Regions from separate parts of the Nocardioides marinisabuli genome, predicted to be linked through region 3. Evidence: predicted binding sites of a transcription regulator. Region 3 holds the regulator's gene; each other region holds the start of a gene.
What was found. Region 3 encodes LexA, which represses DNA repair genes until DNA is damaged. Its sites were predicted from a motif close to TCGAACANNTGTTCGA; they were not measured.

Region 1 (5,545 bases), 1.1 Mb from region 3:
GGCCTCCTCGAGCGACTCGTCGGTCGGGTCGCCCTCGGCGCGCAGCGTGATGCTGGTGCCGCCCTGCAGGTCCAGGCCGAGCTGGGGCGTCCAGCTGCCGGCCAGGGCCACCAGGCCGAAGAGCACGGCGACCGAGGCGAAGAAGGCGACCAGGGTGCGCCCGGGGTTGGAGGGGCGTCGGGCCACCTCAGAGCTCCTCGGGACCGGCGGGGTCGGCCGGCTCGTCGACGCGGGAGACGATGCGGCCGACGGCGCCGCGCGCGACGCGCAGCACCACGCCGGGGCTGACCTCGAGCTCGAAGGTGTCGTCGGCGAGGCCGCGCACGGTGCCCTGGATGCCCGAGGTCAGCATGACCTCGTCACCCACGGCGATGGACTGCTGCATCGAGATGAGCTCGCGGTTGCGCCGTGACTGCGGACGGATGATCAGCAGCCAGAACACGAACGCGATGCCCAGCAGGGGCAGGAAGGGGGCGATGGCCTCCACGAAGGACCTCTCCACGTACGACGACAGGGGTGACCGCCGGGCTCGGGCCCGGGGACGGCCGCGCGAAAGTGTAGCCGCGGGGGTGTGGCCCACGGCATCGCCGCCCTGCCGGGCGCCGCTCAGTCGGCGTCGGAGCCGAAGAGGGTCTCCTCGCCGCCCGCCGGCGGGGCCAGGCCCAGGTGGGTCCAGGCGGCCGGGGTGGCCACCCGGCCACGCGGCGTACGGGCCAGGAAGCCGATGCGCACGAGGAACGGCTCGGCGACCTCCTCGACGGTCTCGCGCTCCTCGCCCACGGCGACCGCCAGGGTGGAGACCCCGACGGGACCGCCGCCGAAGCGTCGGCACAGCACGTCGATGACCCCGCGGTCGAGCCGGTCGAGGCCCAGCGCGTCGACCTCGTACAGGTCGAGCGCGGCCTCGGCGACCTCGAGGGTCACCACGCCCCCGGCGCGCACCTGGGCGTAGTCGCGCACCCGGCGCAGCAGCCGGTTGGCGATGCGCGGGGTGCCGCGGGAGCGGGACGCGATCTGGGCCGAGCCCTCGCTTGTCAGCTCGACGCCGAGCAGCCCCGCCGAGCGGTGCACGATCGTGTCGAGGTCGCGGGGCTCGTAGAACTCCAGCTGCGCGGTGAAGCCGAAGCGGTCGCGCAGCGGACCCGGCAGCAGCCCGGCGCGGGTGGTGGCGCCGACGAGGGTGAAGGGCGGGATCTCGAGCGGGATGGCAGTGGCGCCGGGGCCCTTGCCGATGACGACGTCGACCCGGAAGTCCTCCATCGCCATGTAGAGCATCTCCTCGGCGGGGCGCGACATCCGGTGGATCTCGTCGATGAAGAGCACGTCGCCCTCGTTGAGCCCCGACAGGATCGCCGCCAGGTCGCCGGCGTGGGTGATGGCCGGGCCGCTGGTCAGGCGCAGCGGCACGCTCATCTCGTGGGCGATGATCATCGCCAGGGTCGTCTTGCCCAGGCCCGGAGGGCCCGAGAGCAGCACGTGGTCGGGGGCGCGCTCGCGCATCCGCGCGGCCTCCAGCACCAGCCCGAGCTGGTCGCGCACCCGCTGCTGGCCCACGACCTCGTCGAGGGTGCGCGGGCGCAGCGCCGCCTCGACGGCGCGCTCGTCGCCGTCGGCCTCGGCCACGGTCAGGGAGCGCAGGTGGCTCTCCTCCGCGGCGGCGTACTCGTCGTAGGGGTCCTCGTGCACGAGCGATCAGGCCTTCGAGAGCATGCGCAGGGCCGAGCGCAGCAGGGTCGCGACGTCGGGGCTCTGCCCCGCCTCGGGCGCCACCTCGTCGACCGCGCGGTCGGCGTCCTTGGCCGACCAGCCGAGCCCGACGAGGCCCTGGTGGACCTGGTCGCGCCAGGGCTCGGCGCTGGCCGCCGGGGCCGCGGTCCCGCGAGTGCCGACCGGCGCACCGAGGCGGTCCTTGAGCTCGAGGATGATCCGCTGGGCGCCCTTCTGGCCGATGCCGGGCACCCGGGTCAGGGTCTTGACGTCCTCGGCGCCCACGGCGCGGCGCAGGTCGTCGGGGGCGAGCACCGCGAGCATCGCCTGCGCCAGCTTGGGCCCCACCCCGGAGGCGGTCTGCAGCAGCTCGAAGCAGGCCTTCTCGTCGTCGTCGAGGAAGCCGAAGAGGGTCAGCGACTCCTCGCGCACCACCATCGAGGTCGGCAGGGTGGCCTGCTGGCCGGTGCCGATCTTGGGCGAGAGCGTGGCCAGGGTGCCGGGGGTGCACATCAGCTCGAGGCCGACGCCGCCGACCTCGAGCACGGCGCTGTTGAGGGTCACCGCGGCCACGGGGCCTCGGACGTAGGCGATCACGGGGTCCTCCTGGGGACGGCGCGGGCGGGGACGGCGCGGGCAGGGACGGCTCGGGTCTGGCGGGCCACGGCCTGCTCGAGGCGGGCCTGGGCGCCGCCGCGCCAGATGTGGGTGATGGCCAGCGCCAGCGCATCGGCGGCGTCGGCGGGCTTGGGCGGGGCGTCGAGGCGCAGGATGCGGGTCACCATCGCCCCCACCTGCTGCTTGGTGGCCCGGCCGCTGCCGGAGACGGCGGCCTTGACCTCGCTGGGGGTGTGCAGCGCGATCGGCAGCCCCCGGCGTGCGGCGACCACCATGGCGATGCCGCTGGCCTGGGCGGTGCCCATCACGGTCGAGACGTCGGAGCGGGCGAAGACCCGCTCGACGGCCACCGCGTCGGGCCGGTGCTCCTCGATCCAGGCCTCGACACCCTTCTCGATGGTCACCAGCCGCTGGGCCACCGGCAGGTCGCTGCTGGTGCGCAGCACGTTGACGTCGACCAGGCTCAGCGGACGCCCGACCGAGCCGTCGACCACGCCCATCCCGCAGCGGGTCAGCCCGGGGTCGATCCCCAGCACGCGCATCGGTCCACCTCTCCGTCGAACGTCTGTTCGCACGGCTCGACGGTACGCGACCGGCCCGGCCGCTCGTCGTACGACACGCGGGGGCGCGCGGCCTTCGGCCGGGTGCTCAGTCCTCGGAGTCCTCGAGCTCGGCCATCACGACGTCGGGGACGTCGAAGTTGGCGTAGAGGTTCTGCACGTCGTCGAGGTCCTCGAGGACGTCGACGAGGCGGAACATCTTGGCGGCGCCGTCCTTGTCGAGGGCCACCTGCATGTCGGGCACGAACTGCGCCTCGGCGGAGTCGTAGTCGATGCCGGCGGCCTGCAGGGCGGTGCGCACGGCGACCAGGTCGGTGGCCTCGGAGACGACCTCGAAGGACTCCCCCAGGTCGTTGACGTCCTCGGCGCCGGCGTCGAGGGTGGCCTCGAGCAGGTCGTCCTCGGCGACGGTGCGGCCCTCCTGGTCCTTGGCCACCACGACGACGCCCTTGCGGTGGAAGAGGAACGAGACCGAGCCCGGGTCGGCCAGCGAGCCGCCGTTGCGGGTCATCGCGGTGCGGACCTCCATAGCGGCCCGGTTCTTGTTGTCGGTGAGGCACTCGATGAGCATCGCGACGCCGCTGGGGCCGTAGCCCTCGTACATGATCGTCTGGTAATCGGCGCCGCCGGTCTCGGCGCCGGAGCCGCGCTTGACCGCGCGGTCGATGTTGTCGTTGGGGACCGAGGACTTCTTGGCCTTCTGGATCGCGTCGTAGAGCGTGGGGTTGCCGGTGGGGTCACCGCCGCCCATCCGGGCCGCGACCTCGACGTTCTTGACGAGCTTGGCGAACATCTTGCCGCGCTTGGCGTCGACGATCGCCTTCTTGTGCTTGGTGGTCGCCCACTTGGAGTGTCCAGACATGCGTCTTCCCGTCTACTCGGCTCTGCTGCGTGGCCGCACCAGGTCCACGAGCAGCTGGTGGACCCGGGAGTCGCCCCCCACCTCGGGGTGGAACGACGTCGCCATCAGGTGGCCCTCACGGACCGCGACGATCCTACCTGCGGCCTCGCCGTGGTCGACACGGGCGAGCACCTCGACCCCGGGGCCGACCTCCTCGACCCAGGGGGCGCGGATGAAGACGCCGTGCACCGGCTCGTCGAGCCCGGCCATCTCGACCGGTCCCTCGAAGGAGGCGACCTGGCGCCCGAAGGCGTTGCGCCGCACCGTCATGTCGATGCCGCCGAGGGTCTCCTGGCCCTCCGCGCCGTCGACGACCCGGTCGGCGAGCAGGATCATCCCGGCGCAGGTGCCGAGCACCGGCAGCCCGGCGGCGACCGCCTCGCGCAGCGGCTCCATGAGCCCGAAGGTGCGGGCCAGCCGCGCCATCGTGGTGCTCTCGCCCCCGGGCAGCACCAGGGCGTCGCAGGCCGCGAGCTCCTCGGGGCGGCGTACGCGCAGCGTCGCGCAGCCGAGCAGCTCGAGAGCGGCGACGTGCTCGCGCACGTCGCCCTGGAGGGCCAGGACGCCGATCGTGGGTGGGTTCGCAGCGGGCACGGGCGGAGTCTAGGGACCCTCCCCCACCGGTCCGGGGCCGGTGGCAGAGTGGACCCATGCCCAGCTCCCGGTTGACCGGCGTCCTCGCCGTGGCGGTACTGCTCACCGGCGCCTGCGGCGACGACGGCACCTCGTCCCAGGACGAGCCACGTGGCCTCATGAGCAGCACCTCGACCGGCTCGACCAGCCCGACCGGCTCCGGGCCGGCGGTCGAGGCCGCCGACGAGCCGCAGGCGGCGTACCTGGCCTGGCTCGCGGCGCTCGAGTCGCAGGACGCGGAGGCGGCGTGCGAGCGGCACCACCCGGAGCTGACGATCGCGCTGCGCTACGAGGCGATCCTGCTCGACCGCGCCGAGCTCGGTGACCCGTGCACGGGGTTCGTCGCGCTGCTGTGGGAGGACCCGCTGCGCGAGGTCGTCCCGGTCGAGGTCGAGACCACCCAGGACACGGGCGAGAAGGCGACGGTCGCCGCCCGCTTCGAGGGCGGGTCGGAGACGGCGCAGCTGGTCTACCACCGTGCGCAGTGGCGGGTGCTGAGCACCGAGTCACGCGTCGAGGCCACCGAGGGGGCGCTCCCCGACGCCCCGCAGCGCTGGGTGCGCGTGTGGTGCGACCTCGAGGTGGGCGCCGACCGCGCTTCCGTGGTGGAGCAGATGGGTGAGCCGTCGGGCGAGTACACCATCGACAACGGCGGCGAGCCGCAGCTGTGGTGGGCCCAGGACCAGTACGACTTCCGCGCCTACCTCGACGCCCGGGACCGGGTCCTCGACCTGGTCGGCGACTACGACGCCCTGGGCGCCGCCGACCGCGAACAGCTGGACTGCCCCGAGCTCAGGTGAGGGCCGAGCGGTCACTTCTGCACCATCGAGCAGTCACAAATGACCCACCGACCGGTCGGTGGCGCACCACCGACCGGTCGAGGAGAGATCTGTGCCGGCTCAGCGCGAGATCTGCGCCGGGTCAGCGCGAGATCTGCGCCGGGTCAGCGGGAGATTCGGGCCGGGTCACCAGCCGCGCTCGGAGAGGCGGTGCGGAGCGGGGATCTCGTCGACGTTGAGGCCGACCATCGCCTCGCCCAGGCCGCGCGAGACCTTGGCGACCATCGCCGGGTCGTCGTGGAAGGTGGTGGCCTTGACGATCGCCTCGGCGCGCTGGGCGGGGTTGC
Region 2 (5,545 bases), 1.3 Mb from region 3:
CTCGTACGCCGCCCGCAGCAGGTCGGTGTAGGTCTCCGGGGTCGCCCCGGCCAGGAAGTCGGCGGAGTTGGGCTCGTTCCAGACCTCCCAGGCCTGCACCTTGCCCGCCCAACGCTCTGCCGCCCACCCGAACGCCTCGCCGTAGTCACGGGCATCGCGGGGCGCGGAGCGCTCACCGGCGCTGGGAACCGCCCACGCGGGGGTCAGCCACAGCGTGCCGAGCACCCTCAGCCCCCGTGCGTGCGCCATCGAGACGACCCGGTCGACGAGCCGAGGTCCCCAGGCGTCTGGGTCGATGGGGCCGGGGGAGCCCTGGAGCATCGCCCACGAGACGTCGAGCCGCACCCACGTGGCGCGCATCTCGACCAGCCGGTCCAGCAGTGCCGCCCGGTCGTCGTCGGTGTAGTGGTCCCACGTGCCGTGGAACTGGACCCCGACTTCCAATGGCGTCAGGTGTCGGGCGGCGTCCATGGCGGCCACGGTAGCCAGGCTCGATGCAGGGGAGGTCGTGTGCCCGGGCGTTGGGTCTGCAACAGCCACCCAGTTCCACGTTACTTGACATAATGTAAGTTATCGGCGATCCAGTGAAAGCACCGAGAAGTGGTTAAAGGAGGTGGACCCACTGGTCGAATCGCTGTCGCAGCACTTGCGGTGTGATGTGTGGCCGGCCGACACCGCTGTAGTTCTCTGCCCAGCCTTCGACGCTCGTGGCCGCCAGCGCGGCGGCCTGCAGGTCCCAGGCACCCACATCACGACAAGTGTGCTGTGTTTGCCGTTCGTACTCGGCAAGGAACACGTCGGCGGCCTCCACAGACCCCAGCAGCACCAGGTCCTGACGGCACCACGCCAGGTCGACGCCACGCGGTGCTTGCCTGGCGCCTGACCAGTCCACCACTCCGGTCAGCGTGTCGCCCACCCACAGTGTGTTGCCGCTCCAGAAGTCGTAGTGCGTGAGAACCAGCTCGCTCGTGTCCAAGGACACCCACTCGGAGCGTGCACGGTCTGCAAGGTCCGAGTTCCCGGCAGGCGGCGCCCCTGGAGCCTTCCGGAGAGTCTCAGCCTTCTGTGTGTGGATGCGTGCCAGCGCGCGCGCCAGCTCGACCGCCAGCAGCTCCAAGGGAAGGCTAGGTGCCGGCGGACCGCCTGGCCGGTACAGGCTGACGAGGACGGGCTGCACCCGATCCAGGTCGTGCTCGACCAGGACCGGCACCAGGTCCCCCAGCGCCTCGAGCCTGGCCGACACCTCGACCTCGCGTGCCGGTGCTGCGTCGCCGGGCGGGAACATGCGAACGACGTACGGCGTCCCTGCCTCGTCGACGGTCAAGACCGTGACGGCGTGCTGACCGCCGCCGAGTCGCCGAACGGGCGTCAGTGCCCGCCCGAGAAGCATCTCCGCCTCAAGGGCCACCACCTGATCGGTGCGCTCCGGCTCCATCAGCCGGCCTCGCGGAAGGCGTCGCCGACAAGTCCGGGCACGACGCGGGAGGCATCGACGTCAGCGGCCACGGTGACGTCGTCGGCGAACCCCTTGGACGCCAGCTCGCGCCCGCCGACACAGTCGCGCATCGTCGCTGCGAGCTGGCCGACCGTCGACGTCCACAGCGCGGCGGCCGCACGTGCCTCAGGGCTCATCTCGTCGTCGTACCCGAGCTCCGACAGGACGCTCAGCACCGCGCCGGCGCCCAGGTGGTCCTCCAGAGCAGGTCGCAGCGAGTCGTCCTGGTGCCATCTCTCCCCTGCGGCGACCACCGTGACCGACCGGCCTGCGGTGATCTCGTGAGCCAGGCGTCGGCCCACTGCGCTCGCGTTGCGCAGGCAGCCGATCAGCACCTGGGTCCCGGCGCCCTGCAGCGCAGCCGAGATGGTCGATCCGTTCGGCGAGGGCAGCACCAGTCTCGGCACCGGCTCGCAGGTCAGCAGCCCGGCCGGCGACAGGGACGGCGCCGGTACGCCGTCGCCACGGGCGGCCTCGAGGCGACCGACCGCGAGCGTGGCGTCCTGCTGCTCGGCGTACGCCGCGGCGCGGGCGTCCTTCCAGGCGAACGGCAGCACGTGCATCCCGCGTTCGACGGCGATCGTCACCGACGTCGAGAAGCTCAGCACATCGACGACGACGCTCACGTCGGCGGACGCGGCGGCAGCGCCCACGGGACCCCAGTCGAGACGGACGGCATGGTCGCGCTGACCGAAGATCTCGTCCACGACCGCACCCTAACCGGGACTCCCCCGGGCCGATCGGCAGCTGCGGAAAGTTCTCGAAAATGTTTTCGACGAGGGCCCTCTGAGCAGGCCGGACTGTCGGTGCTGGCTGCTTGGATGAAGTCATGAGCACGACGACCCGGCACCCCCTCGCCGAGGCCGTCGCGCGTGTGCACTCGGCCCTCGACCAGGTGGCCGAGACACCCACCTGGTCGCTGAGCCAGTCGGGCACGGCCGACCTGCTGACCGACCTCGCGCGGGCCCAGTCGCGGTTCGCCGAGCTGCAGGCGCGCGTGCTCGCGCACGCCGACACGGTGGCCGTCCAGGAGCGCTCGGCAGCCCCGTCGGTCGCGGTCTGGTTGGCCAACGCCACGATCACGACCAAGCGTGACGCCGTGCGTCAGACCCGCTTCGCCGCCGCACTGAGCCGGTACGACGTGCTGCGGGGAGCCCTGGGCGCCGGCGACCTCAACCTCGAGCAGGCCCAGGTCGTGGCCCGGGCGCTCGACGAGCTGCCCGACGACCTCGACGCCGGGGTCCTCGCCCAGGCCGAAGCGGCCCTGGTCGGCCTCGCCCGCGTCCACGACGCCAAGGCGCTGCGCGTGCTGGGCCGCCGCATCCTCGACGTCGTCGCCCCCGAGGTCGGCGAGGCGTGGGAGGCCGAGAAGCTGGCCGAGGAGGAGCGCGAAGCCGATCGCACCGCGTCCTTCCGGATGCGCGACCAGGGAGACGGCCGCACCCGCGGCAGCTTCACGATCCCGACCCTCGCGGCGGAGATGCTGCAGAAGGTGCTGATCGCCTACGCCTCCCCGCGTCGCGACGACCGGTCCGGGGCCGACGCGGCCGACGCGGCAGACGCAGGCGACACCGAGCAGGTGCGCAAGCCCTCCCGGTCGCGGTGGGGCCGGGCGTTCGTCGAGCTCGTCGAACGCCTCGACCCGCGCGACCTGCCCCGCAGCGGCGGCGTCAACGCTGCGGTGGTCGTCACCATGACCACCGCGACCCTCGGCGGCGCACTCGCCGCCGCGACCCTCGACACCGGTTCCCGCATCTCCGCCGGGACCGCTCGTCGGCTGGCCTGCCAGGCAGGGCTGCTGCCGGCGGTGCTGGGTGGCGACAGCGAGATCCTCGACCTGGGCCGCACGCGGCGGTTCTTCTCCGGTCCCCAGCGCATCGCCATGACCGTCCGTGACGGCGGCTGCACGGCGCTCGGCTGCGACGCACCGGCCGGCATGTGCGACGCCCACCACGAGGACTTGTGGTCCCACGACGGGCTGACCGACCTGGGGCGAGGTCGGTTGCTCTGCGGTCACCACCACCGTCGCGCCCACGACCCCGCCTACGAGACCAGGGTCGTCGAGCGCAACCAGGTCGAGTTCCACCGTCGGACCTAGACCGACCTCTACCGTCACGGCATGGCCGTTGACCGCTCCTTCATCCGGGTGAAGGCGATGCTGCTCGCGCCCGATGGCGCAGGCACTGCGCACGCCGTCAGCCTGAATCCGCCCACCACCGAGAACCCCCTGGGCTACCACCGCCTGATCGGTGGCAGCGTCGAGCTCGGCGAGACGCACAGGCATGCCATCCGCCGCGAGGTGCGTGAGGAGCTGGGAGCCGACGTCCACGACCTCGAGCTGCTCGAGGTCGTGGAGAACATCTTCGTCATCGACGGCGTGGTCGGGCACGAGGTCGTCTTCGTGCACACCGGACGGCTCGATCCCCTGCCGGCCACGACCGGCGCCACACTGATGGAGAGCGACGGCAGCGTCGTCCCGGTGGTGTGGCGGTCACTGGACGACGAGACCGAACCACTGCCCCTCTATCCCGGCGTCGCGGGCGGGTGGGGCGCCCGCCTACGCCGTCGCCTGCGCTGACCGGCCCGCTCGGTGCCACGCCATCAGCTGGCGCACTGCCAGCGCGCCTGCCTGCCACGCCAGGTAGGACGGCGTGGCGACCACCACGGCGACACCGAGCGTGAGCAGCCACGGCGTACCGCCGTCGACACCGGCGAAGATCCACGCCCACAGCGCGACCGCGGCCACCCAGGGAGCGATCCAGACGACCGCTTCAAGTCGCCGGACGAGGCCGTCGCGCGCGTACGCCGCCGCCAGGAACGCGCTCGCCGACACCACGTAGATCGACGCCAGGGCTGCCAGCGGCCACGTGAGCACGGCGAGGGCGGCGAGGAAGACGGCGCCTGACACGAGGTTGCCCAGCAGGATCGGACGGTCCATCACCCGTCGCTCCCCCGCAGCCGCCCGGCCAGCCGCCGTCGTGCGTCGGGGCCGACGCCCGCCGCGTCCAGGTAGCCGACCACGTCGAAGGTGGCGCACCACTCCCGCAGGGCCGGGCGCCGGTCGGCGAGGGCGTGGTCGAGCTCGTCGGCCTCCCAGGCCTCGTCGGGCAGGTCGGGTGTCCACTGTCCGCTGCTCGTGTCGTAGGCCAGGGTGTGGCCGCGGTGCTCGGCCGCGCCGCGGAACCCACGCTCGTAGTTGGCGACGACGCCCTCGACGTCCACGCCGGCCAGGACCAGCAGCAGCGAGCCGACCATGCCGGTGCGGTCGCGGCCGCCCGCGCAGTGCAGCAGCACTCCCCCGTCGGCCTCGGCGACCGCGAGCACGGCCCGGGCGATCTTGTCGGGGTAGCGCTCCAGATTGGGGGTCCACGACCTTGGATGGTCGAGCCACGGCCCGCACTCTGTCAGGAACTCCTCGTCGTAGGGATCCTCGGTCGGCGCGTGCACCACCTCGACGTCCTCGGGCGCCACGGCCTGCTCCCGCTCGACCGCGTTGCGCAGGTCGACGACGCGGCGCAGGCCCGCAGCCCGGGCGTCCGCCCAGCCCTGGTCGGTGATCTCGTCGGGCGCACCCGAGGCCCACACCACGCCGTGCGCCGTGCGTCCGCCGCCCGTCAGCGGGAGACCGCCGAGGTCGGCCAGGTTGCGCGCACCCTCCCAGCCCGGCGCGCTCGGTGTCGTGCTCACGACGGACCGTCCAGCAGCCCGGTGGCCGCGAACGCGCGGGCGTAGATCTCGCGGACGACCTTCTCCTTGCGGGCGTTGTACTGCATCGAGTGCTCCCCCGCCGCTCGCGCCGCCTCGGCGGCCTCGCGCTTGGCGCGGGCGTAGAGATCACGCTCGTCGGGGTTGCCGCGCAGCCAGTCGCGGAAGATCCGGTGCTTGACCGGCTCCGGCGCGTCGGGGCCGAAGACGTGCAGGTGGCAGCGCGGGTGGGTGTGGCGCAGCACCCGGTGCTCGAACCACCACGGCTCGCGCACCCGCAGCTCGAAGCCGTGCGCCTCCAGCGCCGGCACGTACGCCGCCTCGTCGGCGGCGTCGGCGACCACC
Region 3 (5,545 bases):
CAGCGAGGCGGTGCCGTCCATGCGCACCGGCATCCACTCGTCGTACGCGCGGTGGGCGCGGGCGCGCCGCTTGAGGTAGTCGCCCTCGGAGTCGTCGTGGTTCTCGGCGTTCTTCCTCCACTGGTCGTTGGTGACCTCGTGGTCGTCCCAGGTCACGATCCAGGCGTACCGGGCGTGCAGGGCCTGCAGGTCGGGGTCGGTCTTGTACTGCGCGTGCCGGCGGCGGTAGTCGGAGAGCGAGACCATCTCGCGCGCGGGGTCGTGCGGGCGGATGTCGACGTTGTCCTGGCCCATGCCGTACTGGCCGGGCGCGTACTCGTAGAGGTAGTCGCCCAGGTGCAGCACCGCGTGCAGGTCGTCGCGCTCGGCGAGCAGCCGGTAGGCGCTGAACCAGCCGGCCTGCAGGTTGGCGCAGGACACCACGCCGAAGCGCAGGTTGTCGGGCGTGGCGCGCTTGGCGGGGGCGGTGCGGGTGGTGCCGACCGGGCTGCGCTGGCCGCGCGCGGTGAAGCGGTAGTGGTAGACGGTCTCGGGCTGCAGGCCCGTCACGTCGAGCTTGACGGTGTGGTCGCGCGCGGCGCTGGTGACGAAGCGGCCCCGGCGCACGACGTTGCGGAAGCGGCGGTCGGTGGCGACCTCCCAGCGCACGCCCACCCGCGGGCCCTTGCCCGAGCCGGGGGTGGCGGCCCTGGTGGGGGTGACCCGGGTCCAGATCAGCACCGCGCGCGGCAGCGGGTCGCCGGAGGCCACACCGTGGGCGAAGACGTCGTGACGGGCCTTCGCGGCGACCGCGTGCGGGCCGGCGAGCACGCCGGCGCCGGTGACGGCGGCGCCGCCGGCCCCGACGGCACTGGCGGCCAGGACCGTACGGCGTCCGAGGGCGGCGAGGCGGGCCCGCTCGGCGTCGGCGGGGCTCGCGGCGTCAGCGGCGGTGGTGGGGGTCAGTGGTGGGGTCACGCCTCATCCAACGACACACCGCCGTCCACGTGACGTGGACGGCGGTGTGAGCACCGTCTGTTCACCGTCGGTTCGGTCTCCCGACGGGCGGGTGCGGGGCCTCAGAGGCTGCGCAGCACCGCGGTGACGACCCCGAGGATCGAGGCGTGGGTGCCGTCGATCGGCTCGTAGGCGTCGTTGTGGGGCAGCAGCCAGACCTTGCCGTCCTTGCGCTGGAAGGTCTTGACGGTGGCCTCCTCACCGATCAGGGCGGCGACGATCTGGCCGTTGCTGGCGGTCTGCTCCTGGCGGATCACCACGTAGTCGCCGTCGCAGATCGCGGCGTCGATCATCGAGTCGCCGGAGACCTCGAGCAGGAAGAGCTGGCCGTCGCCGACCAGCTGCTGGGGCAGCGGGAAGACGGCCTCGACCCGCTCCTCGGCCAGGATCGGGCCACCGGCGGCGATCCGGCCCACGACCGGCACGTAGGAGGCCTGCGGCATGGTGTTGCCGATGTCGGTCTCGTCGACCGAGCTGTCGTCGGCCGAGGAGATCGCCTTGCGGCGCGCCATCAGCTCGGGCAGGAAGACCTCGAGCGCGCGCGGGCGGTGCGGGTCGCGCTTGAGGAAGCCCTTCTCCTCGAGCACCTTGAGCTGGTGGGAGACGCTGGAGGTGCTGGTCAGGCCGACGGCCTGGCCGATCTCGCGCATGCTCGGCGGGTAGCCGCGGGTCTCGATGGCCTCCTTGATGCACGCGAGGACCTTGATCTGGCGCGGCGTCAGGCCGGTCGCGTCGGGAGGGCCGTCGGGCAGCTCCGCGACCCCGCGCTTGCGGGGGCCGCTGTTCTTGGTGGCCATCGTGTGCCTTTCGTGCGCGAGGCCCGAGCCGGGGAGTCCGCTCGGATGGGTCGTGGACCCACGCTATCGCCGCGCGGGCCCGACTTCAAACATCTGTTCGAAGGGCGTGTCGCGCTCGTGGAGGCGGCGACGGGCTGCTCCGGCGTGACGTCGGGGATCTCGAACAATTGTTCGCCGCACCCCTTGCGCGGCTCGAACACCTGATCTAGTCTCGCTCATGTGTTCGATCGAACACCTGGTCGAAGCAGGATCGCGACCGGGACTGTCGGTGGCTGTCCGTAGACATCTCCCTGACCGAGCACGACGACGACCACCCCCTTCCCCAGGAGGTCCCGATGAGCACCATGACCCTCACCGCCGCCCCGGCCCCGATCCGCCTCGGCGCCGTCCGCGCCACCCGCCGTACGACGCCCGGCTCGCTGCGGCTGACCCGCCGCGGCCGGCTCGCTGTGCTGGCCGCGGGCCTGCTGCTCGTCGCCCTGGTGGGCGTCGTGCTGGCCGGCGTCTCCGTTGCCACCAGCGAGAGCGGCACCGCCCCGGCGACTGAGACGATCACCGTCGGCGTCGGCGACACGCTGTGGGCCATCGCCGCCGAGCGCGCCGAGTCCGGCGACGTGCGCGAGGTCATCGGGCGCATCCAGCAGCTGAACTCCCTCGACGGTGGCCTGGTGGTCACCGGCCAGCGCCTGGTCGTCCCGGCCGGCTGAGGAACGGCCCGCGACCGCGGTGCGGTCCGGGCGCGGCGGCCCCTGTGGCCGCCCACAGATTTCGTCGGTCGCCTCGACCCCGGCCGGCGAAACCAGGGGAAAGACGAGGGGCGGGCCCGCAGTGGGCCCGCCCCTCGCGCTGTGTCGGGCCCTGTCTTCCGCGTCCGGTGGGGGAGGGTGTCGTGGTGAGCGACGGCGTCTTCGAGAGCAGGCTGGCGCAGTGGCAGGCGTGGTGCGAGGCGCCCTGGGGCCGGTTGCGGTTCGCGGTGGTGCGCGAGACGCTGCGCCGCCAGATCGAGGCGCTCCAGGCCGACCTCGGGCAGCCGCGGGCGCTGCGGGTCCTCGACGTCGGCGGGGGCGACGGCCGCGACGCCTTGGGCCTGGCCGTCGCCGGCCACGACGTCACGGTCCTCGACCGGCGCCCTCCTGGCTCGCCGAGGCCCGCCGCCGCGCCGAGTCGGCGGGGGCGGGGAGCGGCTGGTGACCCTCGAGGGCTCGATCGACGACCTGAGCGGGGCCGGAGACGGGGCCGGCGGCGGGTTCGACCTGGTGCTGTGCCACAACGTGCTGCACTACCGCCCGGCCGAGACCGGCGCGGCCGACGTGCGACGTCCTGGCGCGGGCGGCGCGGCCGGGCGGTCGGGTCTCGGTGATGGCGCCGAACCCCGCGGCGCGGGTGATCGGGCGGCTGGTGCGTGAGGGGCCGGAGGCTGCCCTCGACGAGCTCGGCCGCGACGACATGGAGTCGGCCACCTTCGCCACGACCGCGCGGGCGGTGGCCCGCGACGAGGTCGAGGCGCAGCTGGTGGCGGCCGGGCTCGAGGTGGTGGGCCGCTTCGCCGCCCGGGTCGCCAACGACTACGTCGCCGACGACGGCCGCAAGGCCGACCCCGACTTCTACGCGGCGCTGGAGCGCCTCGAGCTCGCGCTGTGCGACCGGGAGCCGTTCATCTCTCTCGGGGCGCTGTGGCAGCTCGTCGCCGTCCGCCCGGTGGGGGAGCCGGGGTCGCGGGGTCGCGGGTGAGGCCGAGCGCCCGGCCCAGGCGCGCGATGAGCATCAGGCCCACGAAGAGGCAGGCCACGGCCCCGACGGAGGCGAGCGCCAGGAAGAACCAGGCGGCCGACTCCCCGCCGCGGGCCTGGGTGCCGAAGTCGATGGCGGCGTAGACCAGGTAGCCCCAAGCGACCACCGCGGCGGTGACGGCCAGGGCCAGGCCGAGCAGCCGCGGCTGGAACGAGCGCTCCGGGCGGGGGGCGGGCCGCACGGCGGGAACCGGCCCGCTTGCCGGCCGTGGCGGGAGCGGGAGTCGGCGCGCCGGCCACCTGCTCGTCCACCTGGCCGCCCGCCTCGCCGCTCACAGCGTCATTGTGTCCGACCGCACCCAGCCCCGGCGACCGGGTGTCGGTACCGGTGCCGGCATCTGGCGGCCGCTCCAGCACTGCTCGGCGCCACCCCTTCGGGGCGGTCCCGGTGCGCTGACCTGCACCGATGTGTCGAGTGTGATCTGGGTCGCAGGAAATTTTCGGGACGGCTTGCGCGGCTCGTGGTCCCGGGCGTACGGTTCCACTACATCTAGTAGTTACACCGGTGTAGTTATCCACATCTAGTTCACAGATGGATGCGGGATGGTGCACAGGTGACCGGTTGTTCTCCACAGGGAGAGCAACGATATCCACACCCAGCAGCCCTCGCGGGGGCTGCGCGGCGCGCCCGAGAGGAGGACCCGATGCACTGCCCGTTCTGCCGTGCCACCGACACCCGGGTCCTCGACTCGCGGGTCTCCGAGGACGGCGGCTCGATCCGCCGGCGGCGTACCTGCTCGGCCTGCTCGAAGCGGTTCACCACCGTCGAGCAGATGCAGCTGAGCGTCGTGAAGCGCTCGGGGGCCAGCGAGCCCTTCGTGCGCGAGAAGGCCGTGGCCGGCGTGCGCAAGGCGTGCAAGGGCCGACCGGTCACCGAGGACCAGCTGGCCTGCCTGGGCCAGGTCGTCGAGGACACCCTGCGCGGCGCGGGAGCCGCCGAGCTGCCGGCCCACGAGGTCGGTCTGGCCATCCTGGGCCCGCTGCGCGAGCTCGACGAGGTGGCCTACCTGCGCTTCGCCAGCGTCTACCGCCAGTTCGCCTCCGCGGCCGACTTCGAGGACGAGATCGCCATGCTCCGCGCCGAGCGCCTGACGCTCGACACCGAGCCCCAGCCCACGGGCTGACACAGACCGCCCGGCAGGTAGTGGGGAAGCTGCCTGCCGGGCGCACCACCTCTTCCCTCACCGCATCACCCGGTGTCACGTCCGATGTCGGTGGTCGCAGCGACCATCGGGACGGGCGCCGACACAGCACCCCCCAGCAGCAGACCGCACCAACCAGCACCCCTTAGACCGGGACACAGAGGAGCACGGCATGACCGAGACGGTGAGCGGCGCAGGAGCCGACGCAGCGACCAAGGGCCAGGGCAAGGGCCTGACGATGGAGCGCGTCTTCAGCACCGAGGGGGTGCACCCCTACGACGAGCTGACCTGGGAGAGCCGCGACGTCGTCCAGACCAACTGGAAGACCGGCGCCACCGTCTTCGAGCAGCGCGGCGTGGAGTTCCCCGCCACCTGGTCGGTCAACGCCTCGACCATCGTCACCACCAAGTACTTCCGCGGCGCGGTCGGCACCGACGCCCGCGAGCGCAGCCTCAAGCAGCTCATCAACCGCGTGGTCGAGCAGTACGTCAAGGGCGGCGTCGAGCACGGCTACTTCGCCACCAAGGCCGACGCCGAGGTCTTCGAGCACGAGCTGACCTGGCTGCTGGTCAACCAGTACTTCTCCTTCAACTCCCCGGTCTGGTTCAACGTCGGCACGCCCTCGCCGCAGCAGGTCTCGGCCTGCTTCATCCTCTCGGTCGACGACTCGATGGACTCGATCCTCAACTGGTACAAGGAGGAGGGCTTCATCTTCAAGGGCGGCTCCGGTGCCGGCCTGAACCTCTCGCGCATCCGCTCCTCCAAGGAGCTGCTCTCCTCCGGCGGCACCGCCTCGGGCCCGGTCTCGTTCATGCGCGGC

Region 1: ruvC (crossover junction endodeoxyribonuclease RuvC) is a predicted target of LexA. The motif match lies at 2,883-2,898, and genes of this name have one in related genera.
Region 2: H0S66_RS17665 (HNH endonuclease signature motif containing protein) is a predicted target of LexA. The motif match lies at 2,256-2,271, and genes of this name have one in related genera.

Annotation. Positions count from the first base shown of each region.
Region 1 is NZ_CP059163.1:3,447,747-3,453,291, reverse strand. Features, by position in the region: gene secD (protein translocase subunit SecD) at 1-186, opposite strand, end outside; gene yajC (preprotein translocase subunit YajC) at 188-487, opposite strand; gene ruvB (Holliday junction branch migration DNA helicase RuvB) at 607-1,638, opposite strand; gene ruvA (Holliday junction branch migration protein RuvA) at 1,693-2,304, opposite strand; gene ruvC (crossover junction endodeoxyribonuclease RuvC) at 2,301-2,858, opposite strand; gene H0S66_RS16555 (YebC/PmpR family DNA-binding transcriptional regulator) at 2,974-3,747, opposite strand; gene pdxT (pyridoxal 5'-phosphate synthase glutaminase subunit PdxT) at 3,760-4,380, opposite strand; gene H0S66_RS16545 (hypothetical protein) at 4,437-5,219, shown strand; gene pdxS (pyridoxal 5'-phosphate synthase lyase subunit PdxS) at 5,385-5,545, opposite strand, start outside.
Region 2 is NZ_CP059163.1:3,668,303-3,673,847, forward strand. Features, by position in the region: gene H0S66_RS17650 (glycoside hydrolase family 5 protein) at 1-471, opposite strand, end outside; gene H0S66_RS17655 (phosphotransferase family protein) at 605-1,435, opposite strand; gene H0S66_RS17660 (2-phosphosulfolactate phosphatase) at 1,435-2,202, opposite strand; gene H0S66_RS17665 (HNH endonuclease signature motif containing protein) at 2,325-3,593, shown strand; gene H0S66_RS17670 (NUDIX domain-containing protein) at 3,651-4,073, shown strand; gene H0S66_RS17675 (hypothetical protein) at 4,053-4,436, opposite strand; gene H0S66_RS17680 (tyrosine-protein phosphatase) at 4,433-5,182, opposite strand; gene H0S66_RS17685 (GrpB family protein) at 5,179-5,545, opposite strand, start outside.
Region 3 is NZ_CP059163.1:2,333,740-2,339,284, forward strand. Features, by position in the region: gene H0S66_RS11170 (alkaline phosphatase D family protein) at 1-957, opposite strand, end outside; gene lexA (transcriptional repressor LexA) at 1,059-1,793, opposite strand; gene H0S66_RS11180 (LysM peptidoglycan-binding domain-containing protein) at 2,129-2,500, shown strand; gene H0S66_RS11185 (hypothetical protein) at 2,981-3,199, shown strand; gene H0S66_RS11190 (class I SAM-dependent methyltransferase) at 3,153-3,524, shown strand; gene H0S66_RS11195 (hypothetical protein) at 3,448-3,765, opposite strand; gene nrdR (transcriptional regulator NrdR) at 4,228-4,707, shown strand; gene H0S66_RS11205 (vitamin B12-dependent ribonucleotide reductase) at 4,898-5,545, shown strand, end outside.